3 regions of the Butyrivibrio sp. AE3003 genome follow, and region 3 is predicted to be linked to each of the others. Evidence: predicted binding sites of a transcription regulator. Region 3 holds the regulator's gene; each other region holds the start of a gene.
The links. Region 3 encodes Rex, which represses fermentation and respiration genes when NADH is low (regulators of the CRP and FNR family bind a similar motif). Its sites were predicted from a motif close to ATTGTTAANTANTTAACAAT; they were not measured.
Positions count from the first base shown of each region.

Region 1: a site for Rex is predicted at 1,710-1,729, ahead of CD00_RS0113980 (phosphoketolase family protein). Genes of this name have one in related genera too.
Region 2: a site for Rex is predicted at 2,423-2,442, ahead of ptb (phosphate butyryltransferase). Genes of this name have one in related genera too.

Region 1 is NZ_JMLX01000001.1:2,905,257-2,909,476, forward strand. It holds gene CD00_RS0113970 (M48 family metallopeptidase) at 1-1,218, shown strand, start outside; gene CD00_RS0113975 (hypothetical protein) at 1,280-1,465, shown strand; gene CD00_RS0113980 (phosphoketolase family protein) at 1,886-4,220, shown strand, end outside.
Region 2 is NZ_JMLX01000001.1:1,911,528-1,915,747, forward strand. It holds gene CD00_RS0109195 (helix-turn-helix domain-containing protein) at 1-209, shown strand, start outside; gene buk (butyrate kinase) at 289-1,353, opposite strand; gene ptb (phosphate butyryltransferase) at 1,464-2,372, opposite strand; gene CD00_RS0109210 (AAA family ATPase) at 2,486-3,298, opposite strand; gene CD00_RS17865 (DEAD/DEAH box helicase) at 3,380-4,220, opposite strand, start outside.
Region 3 is NZ_JMLX01000001.1:537,560-541,779, forward strand. It holds gene CD00_RS0102620 (hypothetical protein) at 104-1,723, opposite strand; gene hslO (Hsp33 family molecular chaperone HslO) at 1,823-2,710, opposite strand; gene CD00_RS0102630 (redox-sensing transcriptional repressor Rex) at 2,959-3,597, shown strand; gene CD00_RS0102635 (hypothetical protein) at 3,616-4,220, shown strand, end outside.

The DNA.
Region 1 (4,220 bases), 2.4 Mb from region 3:
ACAATAATTCTGATTTCTTTTTTCCTGAATAAGGGATTCGACGCAGTGATCAGATATCTTAATGATAAGCATCAGAAGGGAGAACTTCCCGAGAATGTAAGAGATGTTTATGATGAAAAAGAGTATGCGAACTGGAAAAACTACAAGGCAGAGAGCGGAAAACTATATACCATATGGAATATAGCCGATATAGTCTTTTTGGCGATTCTTTTGATATCAAATGCATATGCATGGGGATTTAAGGTACTTGAAGACTGCAATGTCTATGTACAGTATTTGATCTTTATATTCGTGCTTACGGCATTGTCTGAATTAATTGATGTGCCTTTTAAGTATTATGATACTTTCGTTATAGAAGAGAAGTACGGCCTTAATAAGTCTACGAAGAAGACATTTTTTGTTGATATGATAAAGAATATCCTCGTTGGAGGTATAATGTCATTCCTTATCATAGCGCTCACAATGTTTATATTTGAGGCCTTTGGCAATATGGCAATTCTGGTCGGCACTGTTGCAATGATGGTTATTATGCTTATTCTGAATTTGATAATAGTTCCGCTTATGAGAATTTATAACAAATTTACTCCGTTGGAGGATGGAGAATTAAAGAGTAAGCTCCTGACACTTTGCGAGAAATATGGAATGCGCGTCAGGAAAATCGTAGTGAGGGATGCAAGCAGAAGAACTACGACTTCGAATGCTTTCTGTGCAGGATTTGGAAAATTAAAGACCATATCTTTGGATGACAATCTTGTCAATAATTTTACCGATGATGAGATTGTTGCCGTATTTGCACATGAATTTGCGCATGCAAAATATAAGCATACCGTTAAGTCACTTCCGTTTTCTATGGTAAGAATACTGCTGGTATTTATAGCATTGTGGATTGTGCTAAATATTCCCGGTTTTTATACAGCGTTTGGTTTTGACGGAATCAATTATTTCTTCGCAGAGATATTGGTAACATTTATAACCTGGCCTGTTTCAAACGGACTCAATATAATATCCAACTATCTTTCGAGAAGGCATGAGTATCAGGCGGATGCTTTTGCGGCAAAAGAAGGTTATGGACATGACCTTGTTTCCTCGCTTAAGAGGCTTCATAAAGAGGCATTGTCGGATATCAATCCACATCCTGTAAAGGTTGTGCTGGATTATTCGCATCCAACGCTGTCGCAGAGAATTACAGCGATTGAGGGCGTTCAAAGCAGGGGCTGAATAATTAAGGTTTTTTGTTGACGTATACCATTGTGTGATCGGGGAAAGGATGGTGACGGTTATGTTTTTTGGAAAGAAAGATAAGGACGTGCGGATTACGGACAAACAGTACAAAGATCTTGTGGGTAACATGAGTAAGAGCGAACGCAAAGAGTTCGATCGTAAGCAGAAACAGCTTCAAAGAGAGAAGGATGATGACTGGCTTTTGGGAATGTTGTTTTTGACAGATGATTCTGATGATACCTAAATAATCGAAAATATAGAAGTGTTGAAAATAAACGTGGTTGTGATTTGCGCAATCACGTTTATTAAATATCTATAAAATAACGAAAAAGCTCCCGAAAGTGTGATAAAATAAGGCGAATTCGTTACAGGGTTATATATAGCGGGAGCATTATTTGCAATTTCACGATTGCTATTTTATTAACGGAATGCATAACCATGCGGGTTACAAGGAACGGTAATGCGATATTTTTTTCACAATAGCAATAATTGATAAAGATTTAGCAATAATAATATAGTAAATGTTCTTCAAATAGCTTATCTTACAATAGAAATACCAACGACATGAGATTTTATAAAAGATATACAGAAGGTTGGGTATGGCACTTTGTATCGGCAATATATCATGTCGGTATGTAATTAATAATAAAGGGAGAGGAATAATATGAATCACATGGAAATTACTGATGAGTATTTAGGAAAAATGGACGCCTACTGGCGTGCAACTAATTATCTCGCAGCAGCACAGTTGTATCTTCTTGAGAACCCGCTTCTTCGTGAACCACTTAAGAAGGAGCATATCAAAAAGAAAATCGTAGGTCACTGGGGAACAGTACCCGGACAGAACTTTATCTATGTTCACCTTAACAGAGTAATCAACAAATATGATCAGGATATGATCCTTATCTCAGGTCCCGGTCACGGCGGAAACTTCTTCGTAGCCAATACATACCTTGAGGGATCATACAGTGAAGTATATCCTAACGTAAGCCGTGATATGGATGGCTTACAGAAACTTTGCAAGCAGTTCTCATTCCCCGGCGGTATCTCAAGCCACGTTGCTCCTGAGACTCCCGGTTCTATCCATGAGGGTGGTGAGCTTGGTTATTCTATCGCACACGCTTTTGGTGCAGTATTTGATAACCCTGATCTTATCGCTGCATGTGTAGTTGGTGACGGTGAAGCAGAGACAGGACCTCTTGCTACATCATGGCAGTCAAACAAATTCCTTAACCCCGTTTCTGATGGAGCAGTTCTTCCTATCCTTCATCTTAACGGATTTAAGATTTCTAATCCTACAATTCTTTCTCGCCTTTCACACGAGGAACTTGAGGCATTCTTCAAGGGTAACGGCTGGAAGCCTTACTTCGTTGAAGGAACAGATCCTAAGGAAATGCATCGTAAGATGGCTGAGACTCTTGATGTTGTTATGGATGAGATCAAGGCTATTCAGAAGAATGCAAGAACAACAGGTGATACAACAAGACCTGTATGGCCTATGATCGTTCTTCGTACTCCTAAGGGATGGACAGGACCTAAGTTCGTAGACGGAAACAAGATCGAGGGATCTTTCCAGGCACACCAGGTACCTGTAATGATGGATAAGCCTGAGCACCTTGATATCCTCAAGGAATGGCTCGAGAGCTACCATGCAGAGGAACTCTTTGATGAGAATGGACGTCTTATTCCTGAACTCGAGGAGCTCGCTCCTAAGGGAGACAGACGTATCGGTGCTAACCCTCATGCTAACGGTGGTAAGCTTCTTCACGACCTCAGACTTCCTGATTTCCGTGATTACGCTATCGATGTTCCCGCTCCCGGCGCTGTTGAGAAGCAGGATATGATTGAGCTTGGTGGATATATCAGAGACGTATTCAAGCTTAACGATGAGCACAAGAACTTCCGTATCTTTGGACCTGACGAGACAATGTCTAACCGTCTTAACAAGGTATTCGAAGTTACTAACCGTGATTGGAACAACCCTATCGACAACGATACAGACCAGTTCCTTGCATCAGACGGACGTGTAATGGATTCAATGCTTTCAGAGCATATGTGTGAAGGATGGCTCGAGGGATATCTTCTTACAGGTAGACACGGATTCTTCGCTAGTTACGAAGCATTCATCCGTATTATAGATTCAATGGCAGCTCAGCATGCTAAGTGGCTTAAGGTTTGCAACGGTCTTTCATGGAGACAGCCTATTGCATCTCTTAACCTCCTTCTTACATCAAACGTATGGCAGCAGGATCACAACGGATTCACACACCAGGATCCCGGATTCCTTGACCATATTTCAAATAAGAAGGCAGACGTTGTAAGACTTTACCTTCCACCCGATGCTAACTGCTTGCTCTCAACAATGGATCACTGCTTGAAGAGCAAGAACTACGTAAATGCTATTGTAGCAAGTAAGCATCCCAGACCACAGTGGCTTACAATGGAGCAGGCTGTTAAGCACTGCACACAGGGTATCGGCATTTGGGATTGGGCTTCAACAGATACAGGAGAAGAGCCTGATATCGTACTTGCATGCTGCGGTGATACACCTACACTTGAGGCTCTTGCTGCAGTTGATATTCTCCACAGAGAGATGCCTGAAGTTAAGGTTCGTTTCGTAAACGTTGTTGACCTTATGAAGATGGAGCCTAAGAACAAGCATCCTCACGGACTTTCAGACGTAGAGTACGATACAATCTTTACAAAGGATAAGCCTATTGTATTTGCATTCCATGGATATCCGACTCTTATCCATGAGCTTACATATACAAGAACAAACAGAAACATCCACGTTTACGGATATCATGAAGAAGGAACAATCACAACTCCTTTCGACATGAGAGTTCAGAACAAGATTGACCGTTTCGACCTTGTAATCGCTATGCTTAACAACATGCCTCAGTTCGGCAACAAGGGCGCATTCCTCATCCAGAAGATGAGAGATAAGCTCGTTGAGCATAAGACATACATTCACGACATCGGCGTAGATATGCCTGAAG
Region 2 (4,220 bases), 1.4 Mb from region 3:
TTGAACTTGAAAAAGACCTGCTTCGAACAATGGTCACTATACGCGAAGAGCAAGGCTTATCTCAATCAGAGCTTGCAGACAAATGTAACGTAAAACAACCTGTCATCGCTCGAATGGAAAAAGCTGTACACTCCCCTCAAGTCGACAGTCTACTTAAAGTATTGGTCCCATTGGGATACAAGCTCGCAATTGTCCCAATAAAAAAATAATTTCCTATTTATAGCACGAACCCCCGATGCCAATAAGCATCGGGGGCTCTTATTATAATTGCCAAAGCAAATGTTTTGATCAATATTTCTTTGCTTCCTCTTCGCCGTTCATAACACGGATAGCGCCCTGTGCAAGTGCAAGAAGCTCATCCTCTCCGGGATATACGGTTACAGGTGCAATCCAATCAACACGTTCTTTGATCTTGTCTGTGATAACCTGACCATATGCGATACCGCCTGTAAGGATGATCTGATCAACCTTACCCTTAAGAACTGTAGCGCAAGCGCCGATGTTCTTGCAGATCTGATAGATGAATGCGTCACGGATAAGATTAGCCTTCTCATCGCCCTCTTCGCACATCTTGTTTACTTCTCTCATATCGTTGGTTCCAAGATATGCGTTAAGTCCGCCGCCACCAACGATTTTCTTTTTCATCTCATCATATGTGAACTTGCCTGAGAAACAAAGATCAACGAGTGCCTTAGCAGGGATGCCGTTAGCTCTCTCAGGTGAGAATGCACCGTCACCGTTAAGTGCTGCGAATACGTCAACCATCTTGCCGTTCTTGTGAACTCCTGTTGATGTACCGCCACCCATGTGAACTACGATAACGCTGATCTCATCATATTTTTTACCGATCTCTTTTGCATATCTTCTTGCAACAGCCTTCTGGTTAAGAGGATGATCGATTGAAACACGCTCAACTTCAGGAATACCTGAGATACGTGCAACAGGCTCCATCTCGTCAACAACAACGGGGTCAACTATATATGAAGGAACACCGATCTCATCACCGATCTCTCTTGCAAGAATACCGCCGAGGTTAGATGCGTGCTGTCCCTGAACACCAACCTTGAGGTCTGCAAGAAGCGCATCTGTACACTCGTATGTGCCGCCCGGAATAGGTCTTAAGAGTCCTCCTCTTCCTACGATTACGTTGAAAGATTTGATGTCGATGTTTTCTTTTTTAAGGAAATCAAGAATGATGTTCTTACGAAAATCCTTCTGATCGATGATTGTAGCATACTGATTGATTTCTTCAGTGCTGTGTCTTAATGTTTCCTCTTTTACAAGTGTCTCATCCTCGAAGATGCCGACTTTTGTAGAAGTTGAACCGGGATTTATAATTAAACTCTTTATCATGTTTTTTTCCTTTCACATATTTTTTTATAAGGAACTTCCGCTCTCGGGCTTTGCCCTCGCCGGAAGACGTTCGAACTAGATTCGAAAAAAACTCATCAAGTTCTCTCAGCTTATTTATTGGCAACAACTGCTGCAAGTGCGATTGAGTTAACCTTAACCTCAACTGAATCCGATCTTGATGTAAGGATTACAGGAGCCTTTGTTCCTGTAAGGATGTTACCGTTCTTAACCTTTGCAAGACGAACGATTGTCTTGTATGTAAGGTTTCCTGCGTGGATATCAGGGAAAAGAAGGATATCGGCATCACCGACGATCTTTCTGTCAAGAGCGCCTGCCTTGTGCTGAGCAGCCTCGGGATCGATAGCAAGATCCATTGAAAGAGGTCCGTCAACGATGCAGTTCTTGATCTCGCCTGCTTCGTTCATCTTTGTAAGCTCTGCTGCCTCAACTGTAACGGGCATTTTAGGGTTAACTACTTCTACTGCTGCAAGAGGAGCAACCTTAGGGCAATCAACACCGCAAGCTCTTGCTACATCTACTGTATATTCAATGATGACTTTTTTATCCTCAAGTGTGGGATATGGCATAAATGCAACGTCTGTAAGGAAAAGAAGACGATCGATTCCGGGAATCTCAAACACGCAAACGTGTGAAAGAGGACGACCTGTGCGAAGACCAACTTCTTTATCAAGAACGCTCTTAAGGAAATCTCTTGACTCCAATGCACCCTTCATGTAAATGTCAGCCTTTCCGTCGTGTACAAGAGAAACTGCTGTACGAGCTGCCTCGATGGTATCCTTAACATCGATGATCTCGTAGTCTGCAAGGTTCATTCCAACCTCTGCTGCCTTCTTCTCGATCTCATCCTTGTCACCAACGAGGATAGAATCAACGATTCCTCTCTCCTTAGCAACCTTTACAGCCTCGAGTACGTGTGTGTCCTGCGCTACGGCAACAGACATCTTCTTTTTCTCAGCTGTCTTAAGCTTTGCCAAAATGTCATCAAAATTCTTACTCATTTTAAAAACCTCCAAAAAAATTTATCTTAGATTAAAATATCCAAAAGCCATATGATAAAATTTTAACACTCAGTATTCATAAATGCAAGAATACCATTTACAGTAGCTACCTATTATTCAAAAAAATCTTTTCTTTTCTGAAAAAAATCATAGAAGTACCTAACGTTCTCGAGATCGTACCACTTGCTGACTCTGTAATCACATGTATCAAGATTATATATCTTGGCATTAAGAGTACCCAAAAGAAACGGTGAATGCGTAGCGATGATAAACTGGCATCCAAGAAACCTTGCCATCTTGTTGATTTCTTCCGCCATCGTCACCTGGTTGGCGGGCGAAAGAGATACTTCAGGCTCATCAAGAAGAAACAACGCATCCGGGGTAATAAGATCATTTAATATCTGCAGCGCCGTCTCACCGTTTGAATATTTTTCCTGAGCAAATATTTTTTCAACCAAACGCTTTTTCCCTTCAGCTGAAGAAAGATACCGCTCTGCCTCCTTACGATTTTTTCCCTGCTTCATATTGTAATAGAGCATATCGCTTGACAGTACATCCCTTTGCTGAATCTTCTTGATCTCATAGAGAATATCTTCACTCTTTATATACATACTATTTCTTGGAATTTCATGAAAAGATAAGCCTGAATTCTCATCTACGCCAAGATCGTAAGCACACTCATTGTTATATTTCAATGTATAATCGATACGCCCCAAACCATTTGCAGTCACATGCTCCCTTCCTTTTAACTCGAGCTTGTTCGCAATGATATTGAGTATCGTCGACTTTCCCGAACCGTTATTTCCATACAGCACCGTAATATCCGAAAAGACAAACGGTTCCGGGTCCTTGCCTCTAAACACGCTGTACGGATAAATATGCGGACAGCTTTCTTCAAGCCGCTCACCGCTTAGTTTAAAACTCAAAAGATATTTCATTGTCCGTTAAACCTTTTTAATCTTGTCGACTTCGCCGCCGGTTCGCTCATAGCTATACTCACGGAGTATTCATCCTAATAGCTCCATAAAATCAGACTCTGTCATTTTTGAAATAATATTAGTCTCACCCGATAGTATTTCCTCTGCCAGGTCACTCTTACTGTTCTGGAGCTCAACTATTTTTTCCTCAATAGTTCCTTTTGCAATAAGTTTGTAAACTGTAACAGTTTTCTTTTGCCCAATTCTATGTGCTCTGTCCGTTGCCTGATTCTGCGCAGCAAGATTCCACCATGGATCGTAGTGAATTACCATATCTGCTCCGACAAGATTAAGTCCTGTTCCCCCTGCCTTCAAAGATATCAAAAATGCACTGTTCTCTCCGTCATTAAAGCGGTTAACAAGTTCTATCCTGTCTTCCTTCTTCGTAGCCCCTGTTATCTCAAAATAATTGATACCGGCCTTTCCAAGATCTTTCTTAAGAAGATCCAGCATAGTTGTAAACTGCGAAAAGATAAGGATTCTGTGCCCTGCTTCAATCGCTCTTTCCACAAGTTCCAGACAAGCCTGCCTCTTTGCCGATTCTCCCTCATAGTTTTCAACATACAACGAAGGATCACAACATATCTGCCTTAACCTTGTCATCTCGGCAAGAATCTTCATTTTGGCCTCATTGAATGATTTATCACGTTTTGCCGATTCTATCATAGTCTTTAGGTGCTGCACCTGCGCATTATAAAGAGTCTGCTGCGCACTCTCCATGACAACGGTCTGCTGCTTCTCAAGTTTATCCGGAAGCTCTTTTAATACATTTTCCTTAAGGCGCCTTAAAAGAAACGGTGCCACCATTTTCTTAAGCCTGTCCGAAGCGTCTTTATCTTCATACTTTACGATAGGTGTCTCAAATTGACGT
Region 3 (4,220 bases):
TAAATTTTTAACTCATATTTTAATATATTAATAAAAGAACCACTTCCCTGATATATGATCAAAGAAGTGGTTCGATATATATTAAAACTTTTTTATTCGAAAATTAGAACCAGAAGAAATCATCATCCTCTTCTTCAGGGAATAATTCGTCAAATAATGACTTGCTGTTCTGCTGATACTGAGGGGCAGGTGCTCCGTCGGGCTTAGCGGGAACGGTTTCAGCCTTAGGAGCGGCAGCTCCGTCAGGTTTAGCCGGAACAGTCTCACCCTTAGGTGCAGCAGCTCCGTCCGGTTTAGCGGGAACTGTTTCACCCTTAGGTGCAGCGGCTCCGTCCGGTTTTGGAGTGGATGTGCCACCCTTAGGTTGTGGAGTGGGCTTTGGCTGTGGTGAAGGTTTGGGCTGAGGCTGAGGTGTGTCACCGCATTTAGGCTGTGGTGAAGGCTTGGGCTGAGGTGTTGACTTGCCGTTGGTCTTTCCTGTGCAGCTGTTGTAATCCCAATCCCAATCGCAATCGAAGTCGCAATCAGCATCGCCGAAGAGGTTGAAACCAAATCCACCGATCATATCACTTACGAACTTGGAGATGTTTGAATCACCACCAAGGTTCTTGATGATGTCATCGAGAGAGAAGAGGAAATTATCTTCGATAGACTTGCTGTTGTTATCAAGAATTGTTACACCGATATTACGAAGAAGCATATCAGCTAACTTAAGGGGCAGAGCGCTTTCGCCTTCAGCGAAGAGAGAGCAACCGTCGAGAAGAAGATCGATGAAATCCATGCCTGATCCGCCCTTGGATGCACCCTTTGAGGCACTCTTTCCGCCAAGGCCGAATAAATTGCCAAGCAGATTAAAGATTCCGCTGCCACCCTTAAGAGCATCACCCAAGCCAAGCTGGGACATGCAGATAACAAGGTCGGCACCATCTTCCTTAAGACTCTGAGCCTGTTGTTCGGCGCAAGTATACCATTCAGAATTCTTGGATAAGTCATAGTTTCCTAAAGCTTCATATTCGGGCAATCCGAAGAAGCCGATCTTCATGTCTGAATTAGCACAGTCATACATGAAGCTGTTGTCACAAAGGCTGTTTTGCTTCATAATGCTTGAGAAGCAATCGGATGACTGTGAGAAATCCTTTCCTTTGCCTTTGCAAGCAGCATTCATTGCCTTGTCGGCACAGTCGAAATTAACAATGCTGCAACCTGAATCAAAATAATTGTTTGTATTTATATCGGATCCGTAGTTGAATCCGTAATTTCCGAAATTAGCAAAATCATAGCCGGCTTCATTCATTGCAAGGAAAGCGGCATAATCGTTATCGTAAGTGTTCATGCACTGAGCACCACCGTTGGCACTCCAAAATTTTTCCATATCTTTACCTTCACAGAAATCACCTGTGTCGATAAGAACAACATCAGACTTCAAGCTATCTTCAAAAAAGTTCTTAAGAGATGCAACATAAGGATATTTATCGAAATTACATTGTGCATCATTGGTTGAAAGGATAACTGTTTTATCGGACATATCCTTTCCTTCTTCTACAAGCTTTTTGAAATCATTGATACTGGCTACACCAGAAGTGTTATTTATATGTACACCTTCTTTTCCTCCGGCATGTGCAACGGCTGCACCTATACCGGAAGTCAGAAAGATAGTCGATGCCAGAGTTAAGGACATGACGGTCCTGATGGCACGCGATTTTTTTACAGTGTGTCTTGTCATACTATTACCTCCTTTGTTAAAACCCCTGTAACTTTGTTAGTAAAATGTTACTAACATCTAAGCAATAGTATAACGCATAATCTGTTTTTATAAAAGGTGTTATTTCAAATTTCTTTGAATTTCAAGGAGTTCAGACGTTTTAAAGATATATTTTTTGTTACAAAAATGACAACATAATTCTATAGGTTTTCCATCGTCAATCAGCTCCTGAAGCTCTTTTCGGCCAATTAACATAAGGGCTCTTTCAACCCTGTCTTTGTCGCAATTGCAGAAAAAATTTAAATCAATTTTATCTGTGATCTCTATATCGAAGCCTTCGAGAATTATGTTAAGTAAATCTTCGGGAGCCTTTCCGGCCTTGAGAATATCAGTAACCGAAGAGAATTTTGTAAGATTTTCCTCGAGCTTTGATATTACTTCTTCGGAAGCGAAGGGCAGAAGCTGGATGATAAATCCGCCTGCGGCGATAACGGAAAGATTCTCTCTTTCAACAAGAACGCCGAGTCCGACTGAAGAAGGAGTCTGTTCAGACTTGGTAAAATAGTATGTGAGATCTTCGGCAACTTCTCCGGTATACAGAGGAACCTGGCCGACATAGGGCTCTTTTAACCCCATATCCCTGATAACGGTGAGAGTACCTTCGCCGATTCCGCCTCCTACATTTAAATGTCCGGCCGCATTTGGTTCCATGACAACATAAGGATTTGTAACATAACCCTTAACATTACCAAACCTGTCGGCTGTTGCAAGAACTCCTTTTAAAGGACCGTCACCGTCCATCTTTACGGTTATGAGGTCCTGATCGTTATCCATCATTGTTCCCATCATTACAGTGCCTGTCATAAGACGTCCGAGTGCCGCTGCGGCAATGGGAGAGAGGTTGTGTGCTTTTCTTCCGTATTCGGCAAGATCTCTTGTTGTTGCAGCGAAAGCTCTTATCTGCGCATCTGCTGCGGTTGCGCGTACCATATAATCTTTATATGACATGATTTATCCTCAACTTTCTTTATTATCAATAGATGTAATTCGTATTGAATAATATATGATTTCACTATTAAAGTAAATGGCGCGGTAAATCAGCTGTTTTTGCGGAATATGTGGCTTTATCCGATTGACATAGATTTAACGCACAGATATAATTATTTTGTATAATCCTTAACAATCTATACTATTGTTTAAAAGAGAATTCTAAGAATTATTTCAGTTAAAAATAATACATAATAAAGGAGCAGAATATGGCAGATAAGGAAATTTCTCAGGCGGTCATTTCCAGACTTCCGCGTTATTTCAGATATTTGGGAGATCTCAAGGAGAAAGGTGTTGAGAGAATATCTTCTCAAGAGCTTAGCGACATCATGAAAGTCACTGCTTCTCAGATAAGGCAGGATTTTAATAATTTTGGTGGTTTTGGTCAGCAGGGATATGGTTATAACGTAGGTTATCTCTATGACGAGATCAGTAAGATTTTGGGAATAGACAAGGAACACAGCCTTGTTATTATCGGAGCCGGACATCTCGGCAAGGCAATCGCGGGTTACACGAATTTTACAAGAAGAGGATTTGTTTTCAAAGGAGCATTTGATTGTAACCCCGATCTTTTCGGATCAAAGATAAGAGATGTGGAAGTTCGTCCGATCGATGAAGTAGAAGATTTTGTAAAAAACAATAAAATAGAGATAGCTGTTTTGACCATTCCGAAGGATCAGGCAGTTCCGATGGCTCACAGACTATGCAAGTGTGGAATTAAAGCCATCTGGAACTTTGCACACGTCGATCTCGAGGTGCCTGACTATATTGTGGTAGAAAATGTACATTTATCTGACAGTTTGATGAAATTATCGTATAATATAAACAGGTCAGGAAAAAATGTTTAACTCAGGTGAGAAAAACTAATGGCAAAAGACAAAGAAGCTTATATGTCTGCGTTACAGGGAAAGAATATTCCCATTTTGACGCTGGATAACAAATGGCACCAGCTTTTTACGCAGACGGAAATGACACCGGAGATCTCGAATCTTGCGGATGAATTGAATGCACTTGTCGAGCGTGACGGGAAGTTGCGCAGTGAGACCAAGGACCTTAAGAAGGTTAAGAAAAAGCTTCTTGGTGAGATTGTGCCCCTTAGGGACGAAGCCAATAAAGCGGGTGATTCATCTGCTATCGAGAAAAAAATTGAAGACAGAACAAGACTTATCAATGACTGCAACGAGAGAATCGAATCCTACGATGATGAACTCAGGGATCTTTCGAAAAAGATATATGAAGCCGATTACGAGCTGATGATCGAAACGATGAAGGTTTGCTATGAGAGACTTCATGATAATACCGAGTACATCACGGAACTTGATAAATGGGTTTCGGATTTCAGAGTGCAACTTAAGAAGAATATAGTTCTCATGCAACAGGCGGAGATGGAAAATTATAATCTTTATTCCTATATGCATCAGATCTTTGGGCCGGAAGTTATTGAAATATTCGATATGAAATACGATCCGGA